Regions from separate parts of the Priestia sp. FSL W8-0524 genome, predicted to be linked through region 4. Evidence: riboswitches for the same ligand, from Rfam matches in the RefSeq annotation. Region 4 holds a riboswitch; each other region holds the start of a gene.
The links. A riboswitch is a leader RNA that binds a small molecule or an ion and turns the genes downstream of it on or off. The one in region 4 is predicted to bind thiamine pyrophosphate.

Region 1 (7,619 bases), 350 kb from region 4:
GTAACAGGCACATACCGAGTGGAAAAAGATATTTTGCCAGCAGATGCCGTTAAAATTTCAACGGGAGATACCGCTCACTTTACCTACCATGAAATATGGGCTCAAAAATTCCCAAAATGCCGCGTTGGAATTGCTTATTGAAAAATCAGGAGAACTTTTCGTTTTCAAAACGAAAAGTTCTACATCCAAAAAATACCAATTATAGCTAATCCACCTAGAACAAAACCTCCTATTTGACCAACGAGAGCCGGTGTCAAAACAGGCTTTCCTTTTTCTTTCTCTAATGTGCTAATATCAAGCTTCATCTGATACATTTCTTCTTTTAAATCTTCAATCTGGCCGTGCAGCGCTTGAATCTGACGTTCTTGGTCACTCATCCACTATCTTCCCTTCCCTTTTTTATTTTTATCATATGCGTAAAAAAGTTAAAGCTTTACTTTTCAGCATCACTTTTTCTAAATGTTAAAAACTCCTTTCCCCGGCTTTAGGATAAAAAACACTTTCCTTCTCATAATAAAAAAGAATAGAGTCCTTAGTCATTGTTGAAAGGAGAACATGATGATAAAACTTGTGTTGATTAGGCATGGACAAAGCGTATGGAACCTTGAAAATAAATTTACAGGCTGGACGGATGTAGACCTTTCTAAAAATGGATTGCAAGAAGCGCGAGAAGCCGGAAAAGTGCTAAAGAAAAACGAATATGCTTTTGATATCGCCTATACTTCTGTTTTAAAACGATCCATTCGTACTCTATGGATTGTCTTACATCAAATGGACTTCATGTGGATTCCTGTATATAAATCTTGGAGACTGAATGAACGACACTACGGGGCTCTTCAAGGTTTGAACAAAGAAGAAACCGCAAAAAAATTTGGAGAAGAGCAGGTGCATTTGTGGAGAAGGTCGATGGACGAACGCCCTCCTGCTTTAGAGACAACAGATATTCGCTATGAAGCTTCCAACCCTAAGTATAAGGAATTAGCCAAGGGACAATTTCCTGTAACGGAAAACTTAGCCGATACAGAAAAGCGGGTTCTAGAATATTGGAACAAAACTATTGCTCCTTCTATTAAAGCTGGCAAAAAGGTTATTATTTCCGCTCACGGTAATACGATCAGAGCTCTGATGCAGTATTTGGATAACATTTCACCTGATGGCATTGCGAACTTGAATATTCCCACAAGCGTACCGCTTGTTTATGAGCTTGATGATAATTTAAAGCCCATTAGACATTATTATTTAGGCATCGATGGAGAGATTCCGACACATATTCCTTCTTCATAAAAAACGTGCCTAGATTGTAGGCACGTTTTTTTATATGTTTGAACGAAAGTATTTTCTATACGCCCAATGATTAGTAGGACCGTGTCCCGAACCAAGTTCAAGCGTATGCTTAATCGCATAGTGAACAAAATCCGAAGCGGTTTGAACTGCTTCAACTACGCTTTTGCCTTTCGCTAGTTCAGCCGTGACGCAAGCAGCAAACGTGCATCCCGTCCCGTGTGTATGCTTTGTATTCATCTTTTCATGCTTGATTTCAACGTACGTATGACCATCATACACTAGATCAATCATATCTTGATGAGATTGATCATGTCCGCCTTTAATTACCACGTGCTTTACACCTAGCTCATGCATCTGTTTTGCCGCTTCTTTTCTGTCTTCAATCGTGTGAATTTCTTTCCCCGTGATGACTTCCGCCTCCGGTATGTTCGGCGTAATGACTTCACAAAGAGGCAATAATTCTTTTAGAGCCTGTATAGCTTCTCTTTGAAGAAGAGATTGACCGCCTTTTGCAATCATAACGGGATCAACTACAACATTTTGCAGTCCGTGCTGTTTGATTTTACGAGCCACTGCGTAAATAATATCAGCACTGAACAACATACCTGTCTTCACTGCATTAGGAAATAAGTCAGTCGCAATTGAATCTAACTGCGTTTCAACTGCTTCTACTTCTAAAGGATAAACTCCTTGAACGCCAACTGTATTTTGTGCAGTCACAGCTGTAATAACAGACATGCCAAAAACGTCACGCTCTTGAAATGTTTTTAAATCTGCTTGAATGCCTGCTCCTCCACCGCTGTCTGATCCAGCAATGGTTAATGCTTTTGGTACTGTCATGCTTGAAACCTCCATCTCTTTCTTACCCAATATACCGATGATAAAGTGACTTTGCTTCTACTATATCGTTTGTTCCATGGACAAAGACGCGCCCGTCTTGAAACATCACTAAACGGTAATCATCTACATAAAAAGAAAGCAGATACGGATTTTGTTCAATTTTATATCCTTTTTCTTTTAATCGTTCACCTAAAGACTGCAGCGGCTGCTTGGCTGATTTGCCCGGACGGATTTGTACCGTGTTTCTTCCGCATAGCACAGCTGTTTTCGTTTGATTTTCATATTGTAAAAAGGGATACGTTTGTTCACTGCCGCATGAGCGGCAAGCAGATTTGCGAAATACGTTCACATTGATGCTCGTATACTCATTTTTCCATACGTCAAACGAAACAAGTTCCCTCCTGAGCGCATTCCAGTCTCCAACTAATATTTTTAACACCTCTGTTACTTGATGAGCGACTACCATTTGTACAGCAGGACTAATAATCCCCACTGTATCACATGTTAACCCTCCAAGCGGTACAGATTCAAGCAAACAGGATAAACACGGTGTTTCACTTGGTATGATAGTATAACTAATTCCGTAACTTCCTACACATGCTCCGTAAATCCAAGGAATATCATATTTTTGTGATAAATCATTCATTACAAGGCGTGTGTCAAAATTATCGGTTGCATCAATCATAACATCTACCCCCTCAACAAGCTGTTCTAAAACTTGAGGGGTACCGTCCGCTACGTGGGCTTCTACTTTTACATCATGATTAATATCGTGAAGCCTTTTTTTAGCGGCAACTGCTTTTGGGATTCTTTTATCAGCATCTTTTTCACTATACAATTGCTGACGCTGAAGGTTGCTCCACTCTACATAATCGCGGTCAATGAGCGTTATTTTCTTTACTCCCGCTCGTGCAAGGGCCTCGGCGTTCCCTGTTCCAAGAGCACCTGCTCCTACAATCAGAACATGCTTTTCTTGAATTTGCTGCTGTCCGCCTTTTCCAATAGGTTGAAACAATTCTTGGCGGGAATAACGATTAATCAACCGATACTCATCCCTTCTGTTGGACTGCTTGCCGTTGCATATTGTTTCTTTTCAATACGTCCTGCTTCAAATGCTGCTCTTCCTGCCTCAATCGCTAGCTTCATAGCACGAGCCATTTTCACAGGATCTTTTGCTCCTGAAACAGCTGTATTTAATAACACACCATCTGCTCCTAGCTCCATAGCTTGAGCTGCGTCTGAAGCCGTTCCAATACCTGCATCTACAATTACTGGAACGGTTGATTGTTCAATGATAAAACGCATGTTCAACGGATTAATAATACCTTGACCTGAACCGATAGGCGACGCTCCTGGCATAATGGCATGTACGCCTAACTCCTCTAAACGACGCGCAAGTAAAACATCATCTGATGTGTAAGGTAAAACGGTAAAGCCCTCTTTTAACAGTTCTTCACTAGCTTTTAATGTTTCAACTGGATCAGGAAGCAGCGTCTTATCACATCCAATTACTTCTACTTTCACCATGTCACAAAGTCCAGAAGCCTTTGCTAATTTAGCAATACGTACGGCCTCTTCTGCATTTTTTGCTCCAGCAGTGTTAGGCAAAAGAGTGAAACGCTTCACATCAAGTGCTTCTAATAAATTAGGCTGATTTTGATCAAAAATATCCATTCGTCTAACAGCAAATGTTAAAATTTCTGTTTCCGACTCTTCTACCGCTTGACGCTGAGTCGTAAAGTCCGGAAATTTCCCTGTTCCTAATAATAAACGTGAATTAAATGTATATTGTCCAATTTTTAACATACTCTTCATCCTCCTCCAACAAATGAAACAACTTCTAATGTATCTCCATCTTTTAAGCATGCATCGCTATGTTCTTCTTTTTGCAAAATATTCTTGTTTAATTCAACAATTACAACTCGCTCATGCAGACTCTGAGCCTGCAGCAAGTGCTCGACCGTTTCAATTTCATCTCCGACAGTGACGGTCTTACCGTTAATAATTAGATTCAATGAACTCCCTCCATTGCTCTCGTTAGCTGAAATGATGTAAAGAATGAATGATTTGGCTTTTTCCCTAACAAAGCATCAGCCATAATTTTTCCAGTTGCAGCGCTTAATAAAATACCGTTTCGGTAGTGGCCAAAAGCCATGTGCAGATTCGCTATTTCAGGGTGCTCTCCTAAATAAGGCCAGCCATCATTCGTTTGTGGACGAAGACCAGCCCATGCTTTTTCAAATGTGGCTTCTTTAATGGCCGGCAGAAGCGCAGAAGCTTTATTCAGCAAAAATTGAATACCTTGTGCAGAAACGGTCTTAGTAAAATCATGCTGCAGCTTAGTTGCCCCGATTACGATTCTTCCACCAGTCTTAGGGACTAAGTAAAAACCTTCATCTAAAAAAATCGTTTTAGAAAGCAGGGGCTTATGACTTTGCAGAGCAATACACTCTCCTTTTACAGGAAACACCTCGCCTAAATGTTCAGAAGAAATAAAGCGTTTAGCCCATGAGCCTGCTGCAATCACTACTTTTTCTCCATAAAAAGAGCCTTTGGACGTCTGTACCCCTTTTACTGTTTCATTTTCCATAATAAGAGAGTGAACGTCACAGTATTCGAATACATCTGCTCCGTGATACAAGGCTCCATGAGCAAGAGCTTGTGTTAACTTATCCGGAGCTAGCTGGCCGTCTCCCGGTATTGTAATGGCTCCGTATATGTCTGGAGAGAGCCCGGGTTCTAACAAACGCGCTTCTTTTACATCGATCCATCTTACATCTTTGTCCCACCGGTGGTGCTGAGCGGCTTTTTTCTTTAATACGTGTGCATCTTCTTCTGTTCCAGCGACTTTTAATAAGCCTTTTTGAATGAGCTCTACGTCGATAGCCGTTTTTTCTTTTAGTTCCTTCACCAGTTCAGGAAACATGCTTCTGCTCTTAATAGCAAGGTCTAAAAGAGGACCTTCTTCATCAATTTCAGCTTGAGCACCTAAAATACCAGCGGCTGCACTTGAAGCTTCACAACCAACTTGATTGCGTTCAAGAATAGCTACTGACGCTCCTTGTTTTGACAAATGATAAGCGATAGAAGAGCTGATTATACCTCCTCCGATTAACAGTACATCATAATGCTGCTTCATTTTCTCCACCTCCAGATGTCCATATATGAGAATATTGTTTAATCGCTTTCAGGGGATCTTGCGCAAGCATGACACCAGACATCACGGCTATACCGTGTGCTCCTGTTTGAAGTACCTCTTTGGCATTTACAGGTGTAATTCCTCCAATGGCAATAACCGGTATCTGCACAGCGTCTACTACTTCTTTTAGTGCCGCTATCCCTCGACTTTTTAATTCTTTTTTTGAATGTGTTGAATAAATATGTCCGTATAAAATGTAGTGAGCACCATCTTTTTCAGCTTCTAAAGCCTCTTCCACAGAGTGAACTGACTTTCCAACAATAAGAGAAGGAAATGCGTCTATAACAAACGAAACGTCTAAACTATGATAGGCAAGCTGTACACCTTTTGCTTTTAAAGCATGCGCTACATCAACTCGGTCATTCACAATAATTTTAGAGCGACAAAATGGTAGGCTTTCTAGTAAACATTGAATCTGCTTTGCCGTTTTCTTTTTTTCTCTAATATGAATGGCGCCCGCAAAAGGCGCGATAGCCGTTAAAATTTTTTGAAGCTCTTCGATTGGCTGCTTATCTGTTGTAATGACATGAAATTTAGGAATATCCACATGATCGAAACCTTTCCATTCAGAATAAAGAGAAATTTCAATCACTTCATCTTGTGCAGAGGGCTTTATTACATACAAAAAACCACTCTACAACGTAGAGTGGTTAGCATGCATCGTTATGTAAACATGATCGCCACTTCCCTACGCTGGTCCAAACCAGATCAGGTTCAAAGGGTCCGAAATACATCCGTCTCAGCTTCAAAAAGCTCCCCTAGTGATTGCTATTTATTGATTTTGTTTTTGCACTTAAAATTATAACACAACTAAATGTAAATACAATATCTCTTTATGCTCTTACGGCTCTCTTCCTTTTATAGATGTATCTTTTAAGCTTCTTTACTAAGAGGCCCGGCGCACCGAATCATTCTGCTTTTTATATAGTTAGTAATCGGTATAGTCGTCAAATTCTTCTTTGTCTTTTTCCTTTTTCCGATCCCATATAAACAGCAGGAGTAACATAATAAAAGTTAGAATATAAAAACCGTAAAAAATAAATGCCGCCACAACATTTATAAATAAAAATAAAAAACCAATGATCTGACCTGCAACAGCTACAATCAACAAAATGTATTTCCAAACTTCTGCTTTTCTATCCATTCTCTACTTCTCCGTCTTTTTGTTTTTCCCTACTAGAAACGTTCTCTTTACTTATAATAAAAACGTTCCTGCCAGTAAACCGACTGTAAATAAACCAACTGTTCCAAATGCTGAAATCCCCACGTACGCCAACATTTTCCGATAAGATTTTTCCCGAATTAACTGTACGGTTTCCACACTAAACGTTGAAAAAGTGGTAAAGGCACCAAAAAACCCAATGCCAATCATTAAAAATATTGAATCATCATAAGCATGACTCGGAACCTTTCCATAATAACTACCGTAAAAAAGACCAAGCCCAAACGCACCGAGCAAGTTTACAAACAGCATTGAGACTGGAAAAGGAGGGTTTGAAACTGTTTTTGTAACTTTTAAACCCAAAAGATAACGGCATATTCCTCCAGCTGCCCCGCCAAGTGCCAAGCTCACTATGCTCATTTACTTCACCTCATGTACTTTCACTAAATTTTTCCCTGCCGCTTCACCGCATAGATAGCCTGCTAAAGCAAGAAGGATTCCACCTACTAAAGAGACAATGACATAAATGGCTCCCCAAAATAAATGGTGCTGAGTGAGAGAAATGACGTCTCCTGCAAAGGTTGAATACGTTGTAAAACCGCCGCACACGCCAACTCCTAGTCCAAGCTTTATCCATTCTTTTGGCTTTTTCCACGCAAAAAATCCTGTTAATAGGCCTAGTATGAAGCTTCCTAATAGGTTTTCAATTACCGTTCCTATTGGATAGCCCGTATATAATAAGGAAAGATTTAGCAAATAACGCGCATATGTACCAGCGATAGCACCAAAGGCAATTGAGATTAAGTTTATGGCTTTCATCATATCGCTCCGTTTCATAAATTCTTCTTTAAGTGTACCATAAGGAATTTATTTCTACCTTAACATTTAACTATATGTTTATTGCACCAAAAGTCATGAAAAAATGAAAGAGAAAATCGTCGCATGAAACTTCCTTTTTACTCCTCAAATATCCCTTAAAAATCCACTTAATCCAAATTTTAAAATCTTTCTGTATCCTTATGACAAACCGTGTATAGAAGGTATATTTCCCTTATTTTAAGTCACATTAATCGTATAAGTTTTTTTTGTTGACTTTTGCTGTGTTCTTGTTTAGTATCACAGAGTATCATTTCC
Region 2 (7,619 bases), 1.3 Mb from region 4:
ACTCGCAGAAAAGAATCAGCGGAAGATTTAATGCAGGAGACCTTTTACCGGGCACTTTTACACTTAGAAACGTATAAAGGCGAGGAAGTAAAGCCTTGGCTGTTCAAAATTGCTTATCACGCCTTTATTGACTGGTATCGAAAAGAAAAAAAACGCCCTACTGTCGAAATAGAAGAATGGCACTTTACTCCTCAGCCAAGTGCTGAAGAACAAGTGATGATTCAAAGTGAAATCGACGGCTGGCTTTCTGATGTATCTGCTTTGCCTCCGGCTAAGCAGAATATTGTACTGTTACGAGATTATCATGGCTTCACATATGAAGAGATTGCAGAAATGACTGGCTTTACTCTGTCAAAAGTGAAAATGGACTTGTATCGTGGTCGTCAACAATTGAAAAAAAGAAAGGAAGAGGACGGATGAGCTGTCAAGATATGAAGCATCAATGGGAAAAATATAAAAACGGCACTTTGACAGACAAAGAAGCAGAAACACTTGAACAACATACGGAAAATTGTGAAGCATGCTCAGCTCATTTAGAGCACTTGCTAACCGAAGATGAACCGTTATCGCCAACTCCATCAACTACTTCACTAAATGACGATACGATGTTGGATAATAAAAAAGTGAAAAAGTCCATTTATATGGCCAAATGGAAGCAGCGCCTTTCAAATGTGACAACTGTCATTAGCTCTGTCGTTCTGCTATGGATGATCGGCAGCTTTTTATCCATTGTATATTATCATCAATCAAAAACCGAATACATAAATAGCGTCAATCAAGCGGCTATCGAATCTGCTTTTCCGAACGTTCATATACGTGAAACCACTTCTGATACACAGTCCTTTTTCCGAATGCAGTCGCAAATGGAAGCTTATAAGCAAATTGGACGTGAAGAGCAGGCCATTGGGACGTTTACATTTCATCAGCTGTTTGATAAAACGAGCGGTGTAGAAAAAGAATTTTCCGGCGGTAAATACGACCTTAACCTTTCCTTTGTCTATCCTGATCAAAAAAAACTAAAGCTACATGCAAAAGAGTATAAGGAATGGACGAATGAAACATGGAATGCATTAGAAAACCTACCAAAAGGAACGGTAAGCGAAGTGGCTATTTCTTTTGATGATACGTATTCGCTAAAAGAAGTTCAGCAAAAAATGAACGCCATCGACAGCCGTGATTTTTCTACCTCTTGGTATGCGCTTAATACAGGGAACGAACAAAAAACAAGCACAAAAGATGAGCCCTTAATTGACTTAACATCAACATTTGGTTTTCCAGAGTTTTTAGACTTGCCTTACGAGCACAAAGGAAATCAAACGCACTCTACTAGCAAGTCGAACGTTTTAAATATGATGAAACTATTAGCCGATAATGAAGAAACAGTCCAAAAAGTTCGTCAGCTAGACCATTCCGATTTGTTGCTAAAGCAGCGATATTCTTATGTAAAGAAACATGGAGTCGGTGTGTACGGCGTTGTGATTACAGGACCTACCAAAAAGCTGCTGAAATTAAAAAATGATCCGTCTATCACCTACGCGTCACTTGGAGATGTAGAGCTATGGAATTGGTTCAACCGCCCTTCATCCGGCACGTTAATGAATCAGTAACAAGCACTTGAAAACAAGTGCTTGTTTTTATTTCTTCGTTAATTCTTCAAACCTTTCTACAGCTTCGCTTTTATCAAATGAACTAAACCATCGATAGTCTTGGTCATCTAAAATACGATAGTGCTGACTAATCATATTTTGCTGCAGACGAAAAGAACCTTCTTTTTGAATCTCTTTCCACCATACTCTTCCTCCGAGCGTTTTATCTTTTGGAGAAGATACGCCGTTATGAGCAATGATTTCTACTACTTCTAAGGGGACGTCTCCTAAAACCGATTGAAGGATTTCACTGTCACGAAACAAACCGCATACTGCAACAGTGGTCGTCCACCCTGCTTCCGTGCGCCCTTTTTCAATTTGAACCAATGTTTTTTTTGAAATACCAATAACTTCAGCCATTCTGTCTTGTGAATAGTTTCTTTCTAAACGAATTAATCGTATTTTATCCGATACGGATTTAATCACTTCTTGTTTATCCATTTTTACAGCCCTTTCTTTCTATACACGCACATGTCTTTAGTGTAATATTACACCTAATTAAAGAAGAGTTTCAAGCGTTTCCCTTCATCACAAAACGGGGAAATATACTGAAATGGTTTTTGTATACTAAAACAATTAAAAGGAGTTGAGAATATGTACATCATTGTATGGACTATGCTTGTACTATACGCCTTTCTGCTAGCTCCGGGAGCAAGCGCCGCTGATGATATGCTGTTTAAAAACCTTGTCACAGGAAATTTTCAACAGGTAGATCCGCTCGTAGTTATGGTATTCTCTTTTTTAGGACTTTTCCCAGTATTGTTCATGGTAATGATTTGTAAAAAAGATACGTACAAACTGCCTGGATGGCCATTTTCTCTCCTATCATTTGCGCTTGGAGCTTTTTCTCTTTTGTTCTATTATCATTGGAAAGGACAAAAAGTTCGAACACGTTCGCGTATTCCTTCACGTTTCATTGCCATCATTTCTTCTCGTCTATGGATTGGACTATGCTTAGCACTCACGATTGCTGGTTACGTATACGGACTATCCATAGGTTCAATAAGAGCTTATGAAGATGCTTTTATGCAGTCACAGCTTGTTAGCGTGATGACCGCTGATTTTTTTGTTTTAACGTGGCTTTCTTATTCCGTTATGACAAAAGAAAAGATAGCATCCCGGCCTTACCTTCTCTTATGTTTCATTCCAGTTGCGGGCCCTTTTTTTATTTTGTTACGGCATAACCGCCAAGATGTTAGAGAAGAAAAACTTTAAATAAAAGTCTTGCGTTCCATTCATTATTCCGTTATAATCATTTCTTGTACGATGAAAGTTGATTAATTAGAAAACATTTATATATCGGCATTTTATTTACATTTGTTATACATACCTGCGCTGTGCGTATACTCATGTTGTCTTAAACCTTTGAGTGTTAAAAGGGAGCTCAAAATTTAGCTGCAGATAGCACGCCCTTCTTGGGACGCTAAACCCGGCTATGAGGGCACCCACCTAGTAGATCTGGGTATTTAAGACACTTAGGGTTACGGCAGTGCGGGCTTATTTTTTAGTTAGCTGTAGCTAGCTTTTTTTATTTTTTTATTTATTAGTTTACATAATTATTTTATTGTTAACTTATATTTTTTTAGACATGTATGTTTTATTTATCTTCGATTGAGGAACATAAAAAGTAATAAAGGAGATGGATAAAATGAATGAACAAAAAATTGCTAAAAAAGTAAATGAAGTATTAGAAGGAAATCGTGTAGGAACATTAGCCACAGTTGTAAACAACAAACCCCACTCTCGCTATATGACATTTTTCAGCGATGAAGATGGTATCGCTCTTTACACACCAACAAATATCAATACACATAAGGCAGAAGAAATCGAAGCCAATCCGAACGTGCACGTACTATTAGGCTACAGCGGCGAAGGATATGGCGATCAATACTTAGAATTATCCGGAACAGCTGTTCTTCGTACCGGTGATCAATTAAAAGGACGTATATGGAACGATCACATGAAAGAATGGTTTGACGGTCCAAATGACCCTGAGTATGTTGTTCTGGAAATTACACCAAACGAAATTCGCTTTATGAATGAAGGCGAAGAAACTCCTCAAACCGTTCAGCTATAATAAAAAAGCGCACACTGTGCGCTTTTTTTATTTTCCTACCGCTTCTTTCAATTGAGCTGCTTTTTCTTTTGGAGACGCTGCTAAGCTAATCGCGGTAATAATAGAAACACCATCTGCACCTGCTTCTACTACTTGTTTGGCATTTTCAGGCGTGATGCCACCGATTCCTACAATTGGAAAGTCAATATTCTGGTTTCGCACTTCTTCAATTAATTTTGTACCTTGCACTGCTTTTGCGTCTTTTTTTGTAGAAGTAGGAAAAACAGGTCCCATTCCTACATAATCCGCCCCGTCTTTTATGGCTTGCTGCAGCTCTTGTACATTATGAACAGAGACGCCCACAATTCCTTTTCCTATTTTTTCTCGAACAATATGAGCTTTTTCATCTTCTTGTCCAATATGAACGCCATCCGCTTGTAAACGGATCGCTAAGTCAAGGTCATCATTCACAACAAAAGGAACGTTGTGCTGCTGACAAATTTGCTGAAGTTCCTTCGCCAGCTGATATTTCGCTTCGCCTTTTAGTGCAGCTTCACCTTTTTCACGGAATTGAAACACGGTAACGCCGCCTTCAATTGCTTCTTTCAACACTTCTTTCGGATCTTTTGTACAGTTATTGCTGCCCATTATAAAATAAACTTTCAGCAGCTTTTTAATTTCTTCGTTTGTCATTTTCCCGCTCCTTTTAACGTTGATGTACTCTTGCATATGATTCAATATCCTGTCCAGATAAAAGATGAAGCTGATTTAACAGCTCAATTTGAAAGCTCCCCGGCCCTTCTTCACCTTTTTTCGCTGCGGCGATTTCACCTGCCACTCCGTAAAAACTTAAAGCAGCAACGCTTGCCCCGACATATTCTTTTTCTACAGCCGCGAAAGCTCCTATAATTGATGTCAGCAGACATCCAGTACCCGTCACCTTCGTAAATAACGGGTGACCGTTGTCTACTGTATACGTTGTGTTTCCATCGGTGATCACATCTTGTTTCCCCGTAATAACAATCACTGTATCTAATTTGTTCGCTGCTTTCTCAGCAAGTTCAATGACGTCTCCTTGCCCTTCTAATGAATCAACGCCTTTAATGAGCCATGACTCGCCTACTACATTCGCAACTTCAGCAGCGTTACCGCGAATAACGGCAATATTTAATTCTTCTACAAGCTGACGTGCCACTTCTGTACGAAACGGTGTCGCTCCGGCTCCTACAGGATCGAAAATAACCGGCACGCCGTTTTCATTTGCTGATTTTCCTGCTATTCTCATCGCTTCTACTTCTTGAGCCGTCAGTGTACCCATATTTAAGACAAGCGCTCCGGCGATTCGAGCCATGTCAGCCACTTCTTCCTTCGCATAAGCCATAACAGGTGACGCTCCTAGGGCAAGCAGTCCATTTGCTGTAAAATTGGTTACCACAACATTCGTAATATTATGAACAAGCGGACTTGTATCTCTTACTTTTTCTAATTGAGCTGAAATTTTACTAATATCCATGTTCTCTCACTCTTTTCATTTAGTTTTAACACTGCAAAAAAAAGACAAAAAAGCACCTTGCATGCGCAAAGTGCTTTGGTATGTACTCACATTCCCTGCGCTGGCATTATCCAACAGGTTCAAATGGTCAACAGGCGCCCCTGTACTCTCAGCCTGCCCCGCGCAAGCTCCCATACTATTCTTGTTACGTTTAAAGTTTACTATTAACCTTTTTTATTTGCAACCATTTCACTGTTTTGCCCATAAAATAAAGCTTCGCTATAGGCTGAGTGGTGTTGTAAATCTTACAGCTTTACTAAAAGCATCATTAAAAGACCTCCAGTAAACTACTGGAGGTCTTCTATCCCCTAAAAATTCTATCATTTCTCTTGAATCGCTTGATTTCTCACAGCTGTTTTTCGGTCCTTTCCTGCTCTTAAAGATAAAAGAAAACAAAGCAGCAGTACAAGTGCAGCTGATACGTACGGATAATTAATGTTTATATCAAAAAGAAAGCCTGCGACAACGGGTCCAATAATATTCCCAAGACTTGTATAAGCAGAATTTAGTCCGGCTACATACCCTTGATCGTCTTGTGCCATCATCGACATTTGCGTGCTGATTGCCGGACGTAAAATATCTGTTGCTAAAAAGACGATAAATGTTACAACAATAATAAGCCAGTACGTGTGCACAAATAGCGTAAGTAAAATAAAAAGTCCCGTCATCATCAAGCAAAACGAAATCACTCTTTTTTCACCGAATTTATTTAAAATCCAGCCAAAAATCGTAACCTGCACAACAGCCCCTGCAATAGAGCCAAACGTAATAACAAACGCAATATCTTTTGGCGTAAAGCTAAATTTATGATCAACAAATAGTGAAAAGATCGTTTCATAATTGGATAATCCAAACGATGTCACAAAAACGATAATTAAACTTAAAAAATAAGGTTCTTTGTAGGAATTCATAAGCTGCAGTAGCAGCCGATCTTCTTTTGGATTCTCATTGTTTGAAACAGCATGACCTTGTACAGGACGAGACTCCGGCAAAACAAAAAGCGTAATCACTGCAGCCAAGCCTCCTGCTACTGCGGCCATGTAAAATGGCACGCGCATGCCGTATTCAGCTAAAAAGCCTCCAATACCGGGCCCGATAATAAATCCTGTTGTAATCGCTGCCGTCACATAGCCCATTCCTTTAGCGCGTTCTTTAGCAGACGTCACGTCCGCTGTATAGGCCATAACAGCAGGCATAATAAGCGCGGCTCCGACCCCACCTAGCATTCTGGACACAAATAATAAAAGAGGTGTACTCACTGAACCAAAGAACCATTCAGACAGGGCAAAAACAATCATTCCCGCTACAATAATTTTCTTTCTCCCTAACGAATCGGATAATCGCCCCGCTAAAGGCGAAAACAGAAATTGAGTTAGTGAAAACACCGCTACTAAAAGCCCCATCACGCTGCCGTTGATATGAAGCTCCGTCATATAGGTTGGCATAATTGGAATAACGAGACCGATTCCCGTAAAGATAATAAAAATATTTAGCATGAGCAGCAAAATCGCCGCTCGATTTCTTAACAATAATGACATATAAACCTCCTGATTACAAAAATACTGAACGTTCGGTCTATAAAAATACAAAATAATGAGGGATTACTCATTGCCGCAATAAGCATCCCCGCTTATTTAAGAAGACCTTGCTATAATTCCGTTTAAAAATACATCGATTGCTGAATGGTAAAGCTGCAGGGCATTTTCCGTACTCGTTTTTCGAGACATGCGGCTCATTCCAACAAACAACCCTTCTAAAATTACTGCAAGTTGCTCTGCATTTTTATGAGAAAACTCGCTTTCATCGATGCCCTGTTGCAAAAGTTCCCGGTTAAACTCCACGTGTCGTTTCACCATCTCATCAATTCGCTCTTCGATGTCGCTGCCCTTCTCCTCGTTGTTAAAAAACTCATCCGCAGCTTTCGTAAGAGGATGATTCAAATCATCTAAAATGATTTGCTCCGCTATTCCAAAAAGCTTATCTCTTGTTGTTTTGTAAAGAGACTCTCTTTCTTTCCAGTTTCGTTCCCACTCAAGATCCCATTCGTCTATTAAATAAAGAAAAAGCCCTTCTTTACTTTTAAAGTGATAATAAATATTCCCTTTACTGCTTCCCGTAGCTTCTACAATTTCCTCAATAGATGTAGCTTTATAGCCTTTTTGAGAAAATAATGCTTTAGCGGCATCTGCCACTTTTCTTTTGGTTTGTTCACTTTGAAGCTTTTTTTTATTCAAGCTATTTCCACCGCCCCGTACATTTATTATTTATACTGAACATTCGTTTTGTATTATCTGACACCTATACTACATAGGAAAAACCTTTTTGTCTAGTGAGAAAACCTAGTTTATACCTTTTTATATGAATC
Region 3 (7,619 bases), 1.2 Mb from region 4:
ATTTCCATATCGCTCCTAGACCAATTGCTGCCCCAGCAGATGCTAAAATAAAACCGAGGCGTGAAGACCACTGATTTCCTTTACTCATATAATGTTACTCTCTCCTCTTCTAAACTCAAAACTCACCTGATTAGTACTGTACCATAAATGCAGAAGAAAATCATTCCCGTTTTACTTTTTTCTATAAAACGATATCTATATAGAATAGAAAAAATGAAGAAGCAGCTGCCTCTTCATTTTGAGTTTGATGTTTCTATTCAAAAATTATTCTCTGTACGATGATTCGTCTCCACGGTAGGCTTCTTGATTTGATATTTCTTCAATATGCATATGCCCTTCTCTCTCTAAACGAAGAACCGTACGCTCTGCATCTTCATAACTCTCGCACGTCACTTGTTTATATTCCATATCGTCTTTATCTGTGTAAGCCACTAAATATGTTTCCATTTTAACTCCTCCTATATAAACTATATGTAACGTATGTTGCCTTTTTCGTTTATTTCTAAACATATAGGCTCCAAACATAAAGCCTAGCATACTATAATAGCGGAACTTCAATTTAAAAAGTTGAATTTTTCATTATGCACCGATGCAACATGGAGGTTACGCTTATGACATTTATTTTATCATTCGTACCAATTGTTGTTCCTTTTGGTATTTTAATTAGCTTAATTGCTTTTACAGCTGCTTTTTTACAATCAAAAGAGCATCATAAAAAGCTCTAGCTTACAAAAGCTAGAGCTTCTTTTTAAAAACGTCTATAGCGTTTAATCAGTCCCACAATAATAGCAATTGCTAATAAAACAATCGAGATGATAACAGTAATGACAATTGGCTGATTTCCACTTTGTTTCACCGCAATGGCAATATAAGCCCAAATAAAAACAAGCGGATAAACAGCGTCTCGGTTTTTTAATGTAAACATAATGCCCAGCGCAGCCCCTACCAGCAGCATAATAATCGTCCATGCTAATTCATTTAGGCCAAGCAAGTGCTGTATTCCATTTGCTTGAAATACGACAAATACATTAACAATAGTCGCAACAGAAATCCATCCAAGATAAAGCGAAATCGGCAGACGCATAAACCATGTCGTCATCCGAGAATGCTGAATAATGGAATATACAATCATTAATGTGCCTAAAATAAAGAGCATAACTAAAAGGGATAACTTATAGTAATCGTTTTGGAAAATAAAGATCCACGCACTATTTAACAAACAGTTTAGAAAAAACCAAATGCCTATACGTGCATATATTTCTTTTTGATCTTCTCTTGCAAAAAATTGGCGTATAACCCAAATGGTTAATAACAAATAAATAACGCCCCAGATAGCAAAGGCATAACCGGCTGGTGTAAACAACGTAGGAACTTGCGCAGAAGCCTCTGCCGTTGTTTTGCCTCCTATTGGAATCGCATTTGCTAAATAATTCACAAGAAGTGTAATAGCCAAGCCTACTGCATTTAATACAGCATACAAACGAAATTTTGCCATTTTGTTCTCTCCTTTCTTCTATTTATATGGGAATGTTTCGGAGACGAAAACGGCTCTTCCCTTCATTAATACCTCTTCTTCCCTAAAAATATGCATTTTTAAACAAAAATGATTAAAAATAGCTTCAAGAAGCTACCTCTTTAAGAGATAAAAACCGTTAGGGAACAATTTTCCATAACGCTTTCTATTTTTCAGAATATATGGTAAGTTAAACATAGACTAATAGGAAGTCCACTAGGGGTGCCGACCGGCTGAGACAAGTTTTCTTGATCCCTTTGAACCTGATCTGGCTCATACCAGCGTAGGAAAGTGGCAATGTTCAGTTTTGTACTGTCCTTTGCCACTCCGTTTATAAACGGAGTGTTTTTTATTTCCTTTATGTGCTTGTTTGTGACTTCCTCATATTAAAGGAGGATTTTGATGTCATTTTCATCTCAATTAAGACAAGAAGCAAACTATATTTACGAAGCCATTTTTAACCACCCTTTTATTAAAGGAATTGCTGAAGGAGACGTGCCAAAAGAGGCGCTTATTCACTACGTTTCTCAAGACTACGAATACTTAACAGCATTTGTCCGCATTTACGGCGCTGCTTTAACAAAATGCCGCACGCGTACCGAAATGGAAGCCTTTAATGCCGGCATTTCTACGGTATTACATAGTGAAGTACACCCTCATAATAATTTTTGTGAAGTAGCAGGCGTACGCTATGAAGACCTCCACACTGAGGCTCTTTCACCAACGGCCAGCCACTACATTAACCATATGACAAGCGTTGCGCATACAGGCAGCTTAGCGGAAATCATTGCCGTGCTTCTTCCATGTCCGTGGACGTACGTTGAAATTGGCCAGCGCATTACAGAACAAGTAAATCCATCTCCTTCTCATCCTTTTTATGAATGGATTCAGTTTTATAATAATGAAGAAATGAATGGCACAACACAATGGTTTTGTAACAAGCTTGATGAACTCGCCGAGCAAGCGACTGAAGAAGAACGTAATCGTATGAAAGATCACTTTATCAAAAGCTGTGAGCTGGAGTATTTATTTTGGGAAATGGCGTATACACAAGAAAAATGGCCGCTTTCTCAGCTTTCACTTTCAAAATAACGAAAAAGCCTCCTATCAGGAGGCTTTTTATTTCAATAATTTTTTAATCATTTTCAAGTTTTGTTTCTCTGAAGGATAGCGGAATGACAAATCAAACTTGGTTGTTTGAGACAGCATGCTTTTAAAATGAGAAAATGTCTGAAAGCTGTCTTTTCCATGATATTGGCCCGTACCGCTTTCTCCAACTCCGCCAAAGGGTAAATATGGCGTAGCGATATGCATAAGCGTATCATTTATACAGCCTCCTCCAAATGAAAGACGCTCCGTTATGACATTTTGTACATTTGCACTTTCCGTAAACAAGTAAAGAGCTAACGGCTTAGCTTTTTCTTGAACTTTATGAATAACTTCGTCTAGCGTTTCGTATTCAATCATAGGAAGAATAGGCCCAAAAATTTCTTCTTGCATAACGTCTGATGTCCAGCTTACTTCACTTAACACCGTAGGTTCTATTGTGAGCGTACTTTTATTATACCCGCCTCCAACTATAGCGTTTCCGTCTTTTAAAAACTCAACTAGCCGAATAAAATGGCGCTCACTGACAATACGGCCGTAGCGCTCACTTTCAAGCGGATTACTACCGTAAAATTGATAAATCGCTTCGCGAAGTTTCTCCACTAGCTGCGCTTTTACCTTTTTATGCACGAGCAAATAATCAGGAGCAACGCACGTTTGGCCTGCATTCATTCCTTTGCCAAACATAATTCGCTTCGCTGCAAGATCTAGGTTTGCATCTTCATGTACAATGCAAGGACTTTTTCCTCCTAGCTCCAGCGTGACGGGAATAAGCTGCTTCCCTGCTTCTTGCATAATAATTTTCCCTACATTTACACTTCCCGTAAAGAAAATATAATCGAGGGGCTGTTTTAAAAGCAGGCTCGTCGTGTCTACAGCGCCTTCAATCACCGTCACAAATGCGGGATCAAAAGCCTCAGCTAGTAATTCTTGTATAACCCGAGATACGCTAGGCGTTAATTCAGAAGGCTTTATAATCGCCGTGTTTCCAGCAGCAATCGCTCCTACTAAAGGAGACAGCGCTAATTGAAACGGATAGTTCCACGGAGCAATAATTAACGCGACTCCATACGGTTCAGGCACAATTTTCCCTTTAGAGCCCACGTGTGTTAAAGCGGTTTTTACTTTTTTAGGCTTCATCCATTTTGCTAAATGCTTAAGCGTAAACCGAATTTCCTCTAGTAAAATCCCAATTTCCGACGTGTACGCCTCTACTTCAGATTTATTCAAGTCTTGTTTTAAAGCATTCATAATTCTCTGCTCGTTTTGTTTGACTGCGTCTCTGAGCTTATTCAGCGCTTGAATGCGGCTGCTGATGCTCTTTGTCTTTTGTGCATAGAAATACTGCTTTTGTGTAGAGACAATATGTTCAATGACCGTTTCATCTGTGATATAGAATTGCTCGTGGTTCATCTCTTTCATCTCCCTATAAACATTCAGCTTCAACTGTAGCAAGCAAGCTTTTTAATAGCTCAACTGCCTCGTTTAAAGCCAATGAATAATATCTCTGCGTTCCTTTTTGCTCAATTTGCACAAGCTTTTGATCACGTAAAATTTTTAAATGATGAGAAATTGCCGGTCGTGATAAAGTAGACTCGTTTGCAATTTCATTAACGGTTAAAGGCTCTTTTTCCGCGAGCAGCAAAATAATATCTTGTCTTGCTGAATCACTTAGAGCCTGAAAAATAGGAATGCTGGCACGAAATAACTCCACTGCTTTTTCACTCATAAATATTCTCCTTTATTTAATTTCTTGTGTTCTGCGGACAACGGATGAAAGCCACTTTCTTGGTACAAAGCGCGGGATGAAGGTGGCGAAACGAAACTGTACTCCTGGTACGATAACCGTCTGCCCTTTCATAAATTTTTTATAGCCCGCTTTAGCAACTGCTTCTACATCCATTGCACCGCTTTGAAAAAGCTTGGAATTGCTCAGCTGGGCCCGGTCGCTAAAACCCGTTTTAGTTGGACCCGGGCATAGAGCACTTACCGTTACATTGGTACCTCTTAATTCATTTTCAAGGGCCTCTGTGAAAGATAATACGTACGCTTTCGTTGCGTAATACACTGTCATAAGCGGACCCGGCATAAATGCAGCAACGGACGCAATGTTTAAAATTTTCCCGTGATTTCTTTTGACCATATCGGGTAAAAATAATTTTGTTAAATGAGTTAATGCTCGGATATTTAAGTCAATCATGTTTAACTCTTCATCTAAAGCTGTTTCAATAAATTTACCGTATAGTCCAAAACCTGCATTGTTCACTAAATAATCAACGTGCATTTCTTTATTTTTAAGTTCTTCATACAGTGACTGTATCTCTTCTTCTCTTGATAAATCCTTTACAACCGTTATTACGTCAATATTATAAGTAGATTTTAAATTCTCTCTAATCGCTGTTAGTTTATCAGCACTTCTGGCAACTAAAATTAAAGAATGGCCATCCTTTGCGAATTGATAAGCTAACTCTTTACCTATTCCTCCGGACGCACCGGTGATGAGCGCATAATGCTGTGACATAGTGTTCACTCCTTATGTTTATATGTTCAAGAACTTAAACATTTAAACTTATCTTATAGGATTCATTTTTTCCCGTCAACTGTTTTCTATACTCTCCTTTTCTTTTATGTTTTCCATTTTTGCCATTTGCGCATTTCTGTACATTTTTTTACAAAATATGCGTTTTCTTTACATAGAAGGCTAATGTCGTCTAGTTTTGACAACCTTTGTCACCTAGCAGGAAAACAAGTGAAGATATGGTGAATACAACATACAACAAATAATCCATTACATAGTTGGATGAAAATAGATAAGGGAGGAAATGAAAAATGATGGAGACGTATACAATTAAAAAAGTAAGTGATCAATTAGAGGTAGAAAAGAAAACGTTAAAACAATGGGAAAAATTATTGGGCAGCTATTTAACAATTGAACGAGTAGATGGGGCCCGTGTCTATACAGAGGAACAAATTGAATTATTTAATGATATTAAACAGCTGTTTGATGAACAATGTACGTTAGATGAAGTCAAAGAATATGTTCAGCTGCTGATAAAGGAACAAGAAGAGCAGGAGCATTTAGTGATGGAATCAGAGGCAGCGGTTTCAAAAGAAGAAGAACCAGCAAAGTTGAAAACTGCTAAAAAAGAAAACGTCATTGATTTTCAAGAACACTCCAATAAACAAATGAAGCAAGAAAAGAAAAAAGCTGCTGAAAAGCAGGAAAGCATTTCGGAGAATAAGCAAGAGAAGACTCCTCCTATACCTGAAGCACGATTAGCTACTGAAGAAGAAAAGCAGGCTATTTCTGCTTCTATTGAAGAACCAAAACCAAACGACCTTGTCGTGAATGAAAAAGAGCTGCTTCAAGGGGAACTAGTAGAAGCTGTTCGCCGCTATGAAGATGTGTTTGAAGTACTTGATACGTTTAAAGCTGATTTGTTAAAAGAAATGCGAGAAGGAATGCGAAATGAAGTTCGGGAAGAAATTGTCGGAGAAGTAAAAAAAGAGCTTGAAAAAAGTGCTACTCAAACTGTAGAAATGGTGGAGTCGGTCGGGGCATATATCTCTGAGTCTTCAGAACGCAGCGCAAGAGATGTAGAAAATATGTCTAAAAAAATTATCCGTTCTAACGAAAAATCGTTTGATGAAGTCACTTCTTTGATTGAAGATTATTCAACAATTGCGGAAGAAAAAACAGAGGATATGCGCCTGTTCATGAAAGATGTCATGGAGAATGCGGATGAATCCTCTAAAGAAATGCAGTATTTATTAGACCGATTCTCAAGCAATTCTACCGTTGCAATGAATCAAGTAAAATTTATGGTTGAAAAATTAAATAATTCTTCAACTAATACGACAGAAGAGCTTCGTGATTTAATTGATTCGATGAATGAAGAACGAGTCTATTATTTGAAAGAAATGGAGAAAGAGCGTAAGCTTCATCGTCAAAGCGTAGCTGAACGCGAAGAAATGTTTAGTGATTTTGTCCAAACCTTCAGACAAACCGCCGCTGCTGATATGAAGCGAAAACGGAAGTGGTGGAAGCTGTTTCTCTCCTGAAAACACCGGCCCTATGGTAATAGGGCCGGTGTTTTTTGATGGTATAAGCACTAGTAGTTTGTCCGGCCGAAACGTTAAGGTAACCTATGCTGATGAGACGTTATACTTTGAAAAACATGATAGCCGCTTACCGATACGCCTATAGTTCCCGCTCCCGGAAACACTGTATCTCCGCATAACCACAGCCCTTGTAAGCCAGATCGATGCGAAATGCTGTTGAACAAGGCATGATCTAACGTTTGCGGAAAGCCTCCCACTCCGCCGTTTGGGCGAGAAGTGAACCTTTCCCATGCTTTAGGAGCTCCTGAAATTTGATGCTCTGCTTCTTCAATGTTAGGAATGATAGTTTTAATTCCTGCTATCATTTTTTTCTCAAGAACTTGTTTTTGAACATCATAGGTTTCCTTGTTACTCCACTTGCTAAGCTCAATGTGAGTAGATGCTGTAATTGTACGCTTGCCTTCCGGCGCACGAAAACGATCGTCAGGATGGGACACGGAGATAAATAAATGATTTCCTTCCGTCATCTCGCCTTGTTCGGATTGAAGCACTTGCTGAAACAACTCTACCTTCTGCGGAAGATCTCTTTCATCAATCGCAACATACATCGAAAACGTTCCCCACTGCGGAAGCTCGCTTTTTTCTTTGGCCCTCTTATGGATATGTTGGTAATCTTCATCATGCAGTAAAGACTTTAAGCTTTGAATTGGCGCGTTGCATACAACGTCTGAAGCGCGGTAGCGGTTACCTCTATGATCATGCACGATCCACTCGTCGTTATCACGCTCTATCTTTACTACTTTCCTTCCTAGAGTCGTTTTTCCTCCGTTGGCTTTAATAGATTTTTGCAGGGCTTCTGCGACTTTGTATAAGCCACCGTTCACATAGAAAGCTCCTTCGTGATAAATATCCAACGCTAGACATCCGATAAGCATTG
Region 4 (7,619 bases):
CTAAGCCTGCTTGCGCACCCAACCATTCCCCAATGGCAGCACCTATTATACTAAAGGTAACCGCTACTTTGAGTCCCGAATAAAAATGAGGCAGTGCAGAAGGAATGTTCAACTTAAAGAAAATATCTTTTTTTGTTGCTCCCATCGTTAACATGAGTTCTTTTAACTCTTTGTTTGTAGAACGAAGCCCGTCAAATGTGCTAACGGTAATGGGAAAAAACGTAATTAATACGGTCACAATCACTTTGCTCCAAATGGAGTAGCCAAACCACAGCACAAATACAGGAGCAATGGCAATGGTCGGAATCATTTGTGACGCAATAATAAGCGGATAAAAAGCACGCTCAATAAGCGGACTCCAATTCATCCACACAGCCAGCAGAACCCCTAGCACAACGGATATTACAAGCCCAATTACGACAATAGATAACGTAGCTGGTAAATGCTTAAACAATAAATCCATTCGCAGCTCCCAAAGCTTCGTTAAAATACCGCTGGGCGTTGGTAAAATAAACGGATAGTTTACAATGCGTGCTCCAATTTCCCAAGCAGCCAGCAAAATGACTACTAAAATCACTGAAGCCCCGTATTTTTTCATGTGTTCACCTTCGATCTTAGCTGTTCAATTAAATAATCTTTCACATCAAGCACTCGCTGTTGATTCAGATCTTTTTGCGTTCGAGGTCTGCTAAGCGGCACTTGAATTTCTTCAAGACAACTTACTGGCTTGTCTGAAAAGATAAAAATGCGATCTGATAAAAAAAGCGCTTCATTGACGTCATGAGTGATAAATAAGATGCTATGCTTACGCTTTTGCCATTGGTCAAGCAGCCATTCCTGCATCGATAAACGTGTGATTGCATCAAGTGCACTAAAAGGCTCATCTAAAAGCAGCACGTTAGAACCGCTTAATACCGTCCGAAGAAAAGAAACGCGCTGCTTCATCCCTCCGGATAAATCACTTGGAAAACGGTTTTCATACCCTTTTAGGCCAAACTCTTCAAGCAGCTGAGACACTTGCTTATGAGCACTTGCTTTTGATACATTGTGAAGCTCAAGAGGCAGTGCTGCATTGTCTAGAATCGTACGCCACGGAAGCAGCAAATCTTGCTGCGGCATATAGCCTACTTTTCCTAGTCGCTTTTCATAAGACTTTCCGTTAATCACGATATCGCCTTCACTCTGCTGTTCAAGACCTGTAATGAGACGAAACAACGTACTTTTCCCAGAGCCGCTCGCTCCAACGATACTGACAAACTCGCCTTCTTTCACGTCTAAGTTTAATGATTTTAAAATCGCTTGATCACCGTTCTTGTACGTAAAACTGACGTTTTGAAAAGATAACACAGACCTATTCATGAATTGGCCACATCGCTTCGTTATAAGCCATATCCCAGAACATATACTCAAAACGCGTCGTATTCAAGAAAATTTCTTCAAGCTTTTCTAATTCCACTTCTGATTTATCTTCAGTAAGTGAGTCAAATAAATTGATACACCATGTCGCCAGTTCTCCAAATTCTTCTGAGCTGTACATTTCAATCCACTCACGGTAAAACTCATTGTTAGCTCCAGGCTTTTCACTAAGTTCTTTTCCTATTTCCCAGTAGCTCCACATACAAGGCAAAAGAGCGGCTACTAATTCAGCTAATGTTCCACTTTGACCAACGTGCAGCATATAGTGCGTGTATGCAAGCGTTGTAGGAGATGGCTGCGCTTTTTCTAATTCTTTTTCGCTGATTTCAAATTTCTTGGCATACTCACGGTGCAGACTCATTTCTTCGTTTAATGTAGAATCTAAAAGGGCTGCAAATTTCCCCATCGTTTGAAGATCGGTAGCTTTCATGGCTCCAATCGCAAATAATTTGGCATAATCAATTAGGTAAAGGTAATCTTGAATCATGTAGAAGCGAAACTTCTCCTTTTCAAGCGTTCCATCTCCCATCCCCTGTACGAAGGGATGATTATGATTTTGACGCCAAATAGGCTGCAGCTTTTCGTATAATCGTTCACTAAATTTCATGATGATCACTCCTTATGCGTATGCAGCCACGTATAAATGAACTGCACTATCACTTTTGTATATTGAACAAGCTGATTAATATCTAATTGTTCGTTCACAGCATGTGCATTTGCTAAATTTCCCGGACCGTAAATAGCGGCGGGAATTCCCGCATCAGCTAGCCATCCCCCGTCTGTTACGCTAGTTGACACATCAATTGGAGGCTTTTTCCCTTCCATTTGTTCATGAGTATTTGCAAGCAGCTGCACTCCTGCATGATTTTCATCAATTTCTAATGACGGAAAGATTTCTCCTCTGTCTTCAATCATTGATGTGCCTCCCCATTCAAAGGTTGGCAGATTATCTTTTAACCATGGATCTGCTTTTGCAATAGCTATAATATATTCTTCCACTTCTTTTGATACTTGGTCGTACGATTCATTAGGATAATAGTGAACGGTGATCCACAGCCTGCATTCATCCGCAATAAAAGCAGCATGTCTTCCGCCTTCGATTACTGCTGGATTAATCGTATTTGTCCCTGGCAAAAATCCTGGATAGCTCTTTGTAACAGCCCAGTGACGCTCCAATTCTTGTAGCCCTCCGATCACTTTTGCCATCTTTTCAATAGCGCTTGCGGCTAACAGCCCTCCTCCAGCATGAATCATACTTCGGCGTGTACCGTCATGATAGGTTTTACTGCTTTTTATCGTAATCCATCCCGTGATCACTCCGCCTTGACCTTGAATATGTAAATCACTTGTATCGACTACAAGCGCAAAATCAGCTGTATACCCTTTCTGACAGCATTGCAGCGTACCTGCCTCTCCTACTTCTTCTCCTACAACGGATTCAAAAATCAAGTCTCCTGGCAGCTCGATTCCTGTTTCTGTTAAAAGCTGAACTGCAAATAATGCTCCCGCCAAACCGCCTTTCATATCAGCAACTCCGCGTCCAATTATCATATTGTCTTTCACAACAGCTTCAAACGGATTGGTTTCCCAATTTTCATTTTCTTGTACCTCAGCAACATCCATATGGCCGTTAATAATCAAGCTTTGATAGTCAGCCGATTTTTGTCCTTTTAACGTTCCCACTACGATAGGGTCGTTAGAATATAAGTCCCACATATCAATGGAAAAACCGCAGTTTTTAAGAAAATCCGCTACGTACAGCTGCGCTTCATGAGAATTTCGTGCAGGAGGCGCTGGCGTTTTATACGAAACAAGCGTTGTTAATAACTGGATTAACTCTCCTTTGCGCTCCTCTACCTGTTTGACAAGCAAATCAATTGTTTCTTTCATGTATGACACCTTCCTTTACGCATAAAAAAACACTTCTTTCGCAGGAAAGAAGTGTTTTTGTTTATGTACACAAAATTATTATAACGAGTTCGTAAGGAAATCCCATACAAAACATCCATTACAATACCTCTTTCCTACGCTAGTATTACCTAGTTCAGGTTATAAGGGTTAAGACTTATCGTCTCTCTCAGCTTCGAAAGCACCCCTAGTGGTGTTGTATCTCTATGAAATTAATCTATTATCATATGTTTACCTGTAATAGTTTTATCATAGTAAAGCGTTTTATTCAATAGAAAGGTTCATGATATGGTAATGAAAATAGTTTCCTTTTTAGTAGTAAAAGAAAAAGCACACACCTTTTTCATGCAGTGTGTGCTCTTTGTTTTTGTGACATTACTAGTTAGCTATTGGCTTCTTTAAAAATACGCCATAACTAATAGCACCAATTAAAAGCAGTCCTGCTCCTAACAGGAAAACCGCCGTAAAAGTTCCCGTTGCATCTAATATAAACCCTGTTACGATAGGAGCCATTGCCGCTCCTAGAAATCCACCGAAGTTCTGAATAGCGCCGAGTGAAGCAACTTGTTCCTTTGGTGCAATATCCGCCGCTAGAGTCCAAATGACGCCTGATGGCAGCTGTGACGCGAAGTAGCCAATCGACAATAAGACAATACTTAAGGCTGCATTATCAATAAAAGGAACGGGTGCTACCGATGCTGCGGCTAAGATTGCCCCGCCTACAATTGGTATTTTTCTTGCCGTTACTGCATTAATTCCTTTTCGAATAAATCTATCTGAAATTACACCACCAAGCAACACTCCTATGATTCCTGCTAGAAACGGAATAGCAGCAATCCAGCCCGTTTGTTTTAGGCTAAAACCGCGCTCTGTTTCTAAGTAGCTAGGAAGCCAAGTTAAATAAACCCATATCGTAAACATAATTCCGAAATTCCCGATAATCATAAACCATGTGCTTTTATATTTAAACAGCTGTGACCATTTTGCTTGTGAGGTATGACTGATTTTTATTTCTTCTTTAGGGACAGCTTTCACTTTATTGGCAACATAATCCGGATCTCGGTATATCTTTAGCCAAACAAACATCACAATAAAGCCTGCTGCTCCTATAACAACAAACATTCCTCTCCAACTCATTGTTAAAAGCAGTACCGTTAGAAGTGGCGGAGCAATCGCATTAGCAATTTGAGACCCTGTATTAATAATCGAAGTAGGAAGGCCGCGCTCTTCTTTTTTAAACCATCTTTCCGTCACTTTAATTCCTGAAGTAAAAAAAGGAGACTCCGATACACCAAGAAGCATTCTCATGGCATAAAGAGCAGAATACGTGTTAGTAAATGCACTTGCTACCGTTGCCACAGACCATAGGCCTGATGCCCATGCAAACATTTTTTTCGGCCCGTATTTGTCAACCAGCCAGCCTGCTGGTAGATTTGCTAAGGCATATGGCCAGAGAAAAGCTGAAAGCAAAAGACCCATTTGTGTAGAAGACAGCCCAAACTCTTTGGCAATCGTGGTATTAGCGATGCTTAAATTAGAGCGGTCTAAATAGTTAACAACTGCTCCAATTAGCAATACAATAATAAGCCACCAGCGTATATTCGTCTTTTTTACATCTTGCTTTACAGGACCTAAATCTTTGTTAACGCTTTCATTTAATTTAGATGTAACCGCCATAGAATATCCCTCCATAACCTTAATCGTTATAGTGAATGAGCTGTTTGCTTATTATTAAACAGCCCTGTTCACTAGAAATGCATGAGTTTATTCAGAACATGAACCAATTATTAAACACTGCTCTTTGGACGAATACTATTTAGTTTATCATCTAATTCTTTGACTTCTTCTTCTGTTAAATCTATTTGAGGAGATCTCATGCCACCAACATCAATGCCTCTCAATTTTAATGCTTCTTTAAAATAAGACATGTTGCTTCCGTTTAAAAGAGCTTCACAATATTGAATAGCAACTTTTTGCATCTTTCTCGCTTTTTCTAAATCATTCGCTTTAAAGGCATTATAAGTCTCTACAAAAGGCTCGGGATAAACGCCCGATACACCGGAGACAACTCCTTCACATCCCATAGCCAGAGCTGCTAAAAATAAACGATCGGTTCCGGGAAGAACAGAAAAGTTTCCATCGTTAATATTTAAATAATCATTTACGCGTAAATAGTCAGGGTAGCTATATTTAATACCAATTACATTCTTGCATGAATCTGCCACTTTTTGAGCTACCTCTGCCGTTAAATCATTGCTTGAACACTGAGGAATATTATATAAATATACGGGAAAATCATTCGGGACACTGTTTGCTACTTTTATAAAATACCACGCCTGTTGATTATCTAATTTATTCCAATAAAACCAAATAAAAAAGAGAGATTCTCATGTAAAATGTAAGTTACCACACCAACATTTACGAAAAGAGGAATCTCTCATGAATAAGAATACCACGTCTCCACATCTCATTCAAAACTTTCTTTCTGAAGCTGAACTTCAAGCGATTCTAGCCGAGTTTGGTTTTGTTGACACAGCCCGAAAATGTACCGTGTCAACGCTTATTTCTTATTTAATTGGTGCAGCGACAAACGAATGGAAAAGCTTACGTCACGCAGCCGATGTTGGGCCAAGTGTTGGACTCGTTTCCATTGACCATTCTTCGCTTTCCAAGCACATGAAGGCTCTTAATTACGCCATTATGAAACGTATTTTTGAAGTCATTGTCGGGAAGCTCAACCGAGCTACTCGTCGCACCCTCAAGATGAAAAAAATACCGATGGCAGTGGATTCGACAACGGTAACAGTCGGGAAGACACGCCTACCATGGGCAGTTTATCACGGCGAACGCGCGGGCATTAAACTGCATGTTAGCTTCACCAACGAAACTGCGATGCCTCTTCAAGTTGTCGAAACAACCGGATTAAAACATGACGGACCCGTTGGTACATGCCTTGAGGATAAACGCTTTATCTTCATAGGCGACCGTGCCTATTTTTCCATTGAAAAAGTCGATCGCTACGTGACAGAGAAAGAAAAACAACATTTTGTCATTCGCTTAAAAGAGAATATCCAGTTAAATCGCAAAAAAGCGCTGAAAGGTACACGTAAAAAGGATTCGAATGTGACCGGCGATTTTACGTGTATCCTTGGTACCCCACAAAAACAGACAAAGACACGCCAGCGTGTCGTGCAATTTACCGATCATGACGGTAAGGAGATACGCGTTGTGACAAGCTTGATGAACGTCACGGCAGAAGAAATTGCCGACATGTATAAAGCACGCTGGGCCATTGAATCGTTCTTTCGCTGGATCAAACAAAACTTAAATGTACCGATTTTATTCGGTACAACACCAAACGCCGTGTTCAATCAGTTGTTCACCGCACTCATCGCCTACGTTTTACTAAAGTTTTTACATATACAAGGTAGCAAGAAAAACACACGAAAACCCTTATCATTTGCAGGGTTCACACGTCTGTTTCTTTGCGCTACCCTGCCTTTAGAATGGCGAATAGCCATCTATGAAACACTTGAATTCTATCAAAAACTATACGAAGGAGTTTCTGGATGATTTTGGTTAATCAACACGTGTGATAAAATACGTTTCTAGTTCGTTATCGTTTGCTCCAAAGAACATAGGCGTAACTACTCCGATACCGTCGGCGCCAATTTCATAGGCATGTTTTGCAAGCTCAATTGTATCTTCTTCATTCATAGCTCCTACATGTATGAATACGGTTACACGATTAGCCGCTTGTTTCACTACTGTTTCTGCAACTTGCTTTCTTTCTTTGACAGATAGACGAAGCATCTCGCCCGTTGTACCAAGCGGATACAAGCAGTGCACTCCTTTTGAAATTAAAAACTCTGTTAAATTTACTACTTTCTCTAAATCTACTTCACCCGTTTTAGTAAACGGTGTAACCATTGCTGTTGTAACTCCGTATAAATGTTTCATTTCCTTCTCCCCTTTGTTAGTAGTGAATTACTCTATATTTAGTAAAACGTTTTAGTACAACGTTTTACTAATAAAAAATAAAAAGCTTGCTCTTATATTTTTGTAAATCGGTCTCTTTTTAAAGAGACCTCATGAATGGCATTGCTTTTTATTTGATTCTCGTTGTATTACGATGAATAATTTCCAAATCAAATATCTGTTGGTCCACATCCCCATATGGATCAGAAATTGTTTTAACTAAAAGCTCTCCTGCACAATAGGCCATTTTTTCTACCGGCAAATTGACAGTCGAAAGTTTTGGGTTAGTAAATTTAGAGAACTCTTGGTTATCAAAT

Region 1: linked by a shared signal. The riboswitch ahead of NST66_RS01295 (thiamine phosphate synthase) and the one ahead of NST66_RS03065 (acetylornithine deacetylase) in region 4 are both predicted to bind thiamine pyrophosphate.
Region 2: linked by a shared signal. The riboswitch ahead of thiM (hydroxyethylthiazole kinase) and the one ahead of NST66_RS03065 (acetylornithine deacetylase) in region 4 are both predicted to bind thiamine pyrophosphate.
Region 3: linked by a shared signal. The riboswitch ahead of tenA (thiaminase II) and the one ahead of NST66_RS03065 (acetylornithine deacetylase) in region 4 are both predicted to bind thiamine pyrophosphate.

Annotation. Positions count from the first base shown of each region.
Region 1 is NZ_JBBOUG010000001.1:252,246-259,864, reverse strand. It holds gene NST66_RS01335 (NAD(P)-dependent oxidoreductase) at 1-141, shown strand, start outside; gene NST66_RS01330 (hypothetical protein) at 180-377, opposite strand; gene gpmA (2,3-diphosphoglycerate-dependent phosphoglycerate mutase) at 559-1,284, shown strand; gene thiD (bifunctional hydroxymethylpyrimidine kinase/phosphomethylpyrimidine kinase) at 1,315-2,124, opposite strand; gene NST66_RS01315 (thiazole biosynthesis adenylyltransferase ThiF) at 2,147-3,166, opposite strand; gene NST66_RS01310 (thiazole synthase) at 3,163-3,930, opposite strand; gene thiS (sulfur carrier protein ThiS) at 3,936-4,139, opposite strand; gene thiO (glycine oxidase ThiO) at 4,136-5,263, opposite strand; gene NST66_RS01295 (thiamine phosphate synthase) at 5,247-5,870, opposite strand; TPP riboswitch at 5,992-6,093, opposite strand; gene NST66_RS01290 (hypothetical protein) at 6,252-6,467, opposite strand; gene crcB (fluoride efflux transporter CrcB) at 6,519-6,905, opposite strand; gene NST66_RS01280 (fluoride efflux transporter FluC) at 6,906-7,304, opposite strand.
Region 2 is NZ_JBBOUG010000001.1:1,857,251-1,864,869, reverse strand. It holds gene NST66_RS09340 (RNA polymerase sigma factor) at 1-420, shown strand, start outside; gene NST66_RS09335 (anti-sigma factor) at 417-1,607, shown strand; gene NST66_RS09330 (helix-turn-helix transcriptional regulator) at 1,635-2,087, opposite strand; gene NST66_RS09325 (hypothetical protein) at 2,241-2,861, shown strand; RNA gene ssrS (6S RNA) at 2,971-3,148, shown strand; gene NST66_RS09315 (pyridoxamine 5'-phosphate oxidase family protein) at 3,295-3,723, shown strand; gene thiE (thiamine phosphate synthase) at 3,751-4,395, opposite strand; gene thiM (hydroxyethylthiazole kinase) at 4,409-5,215, opposite strand; TPP riboswitch at 5,291-5,399, opposite strand; gene NST66_RS09300 (MFS transporter) at 5,575-6,792, opposite strand; gene NST66_RS09295 (TetR/AcrR family transcriptional regulator) at 6,889-7,488, opposite strand.
Region 3 is NZ_JBBOUG010000001.1:1,838,638-1,846,256, reverse strand. It holds gene NST66_RS09240 (sodium-dependent transporter) at 1-88, opposite strand, end outside; gene NST66_RS09235 (hypothetical protein) at 265-447, opposite strand; gene NST66_RS09230 (TspO/MBR family protein) at 749-1,495, opposite strand; TPP riboswitch at 1,722-1,820, shown strand; gene tenA (thiaminase II) at 1,916-2,605, shown strand; gene NST66_RS09220 (aldehyde dehydrogenase) at 2,633-4,033, opposite strand; gene NST66_RS09215 (ArsR/SmtB family transcription factor) at 4,047-4,349, opposite strand; gene NST66_RS09210 (SDR family NAD(P)-dependent oxidoreductase) at 4,362-5,141, opposite strand; gene NST66_RS09205 (helix-turn-helix domain-containing protein) at 5,450-6,682, shown strand; gene NST66_RS09200 (phytoene desaturase family protein) at 6,757-7,619, opposite strand, start outside.
Region 4 is NZ_JBBOUG010000001.1:606,267-613,885, reverse strand. It holds gene NST66_RS03080 (ABC transporter permease) at 1-598, opposite strand, end outside; gene NST66_RS03075 (ABC transporter ATP-binding protein) at 595-1,359, opposite strand; gene tenA (thiaminase II) at 1,352-2,023, opposite strand; gene NST66_RS03065 (acetylornithine deacetylase) at 2,029-3,306, opposite strand; TPP riboswitch at 3,421-3,523, opposite strand; gene NST66_RS03060 (MFS transporter) at 3,703-5,001, opposite strand; gene NST66_RS03055 (dihydrodipicolinate synthase family protein) at 5,112-5,696, opposite strand; gene NST66_RS03050 (IS4 family transposase) at 5,764-6,897, shown strand; gene NST66_RS03045 (dihydrodipicolinate synthase family protein) at 6,904-7,284, opposite strand; gene NST66_RS03040 (LacI family DNA-binding transcriptional regulator) at 7,433-7,619, opposite strand, start outside.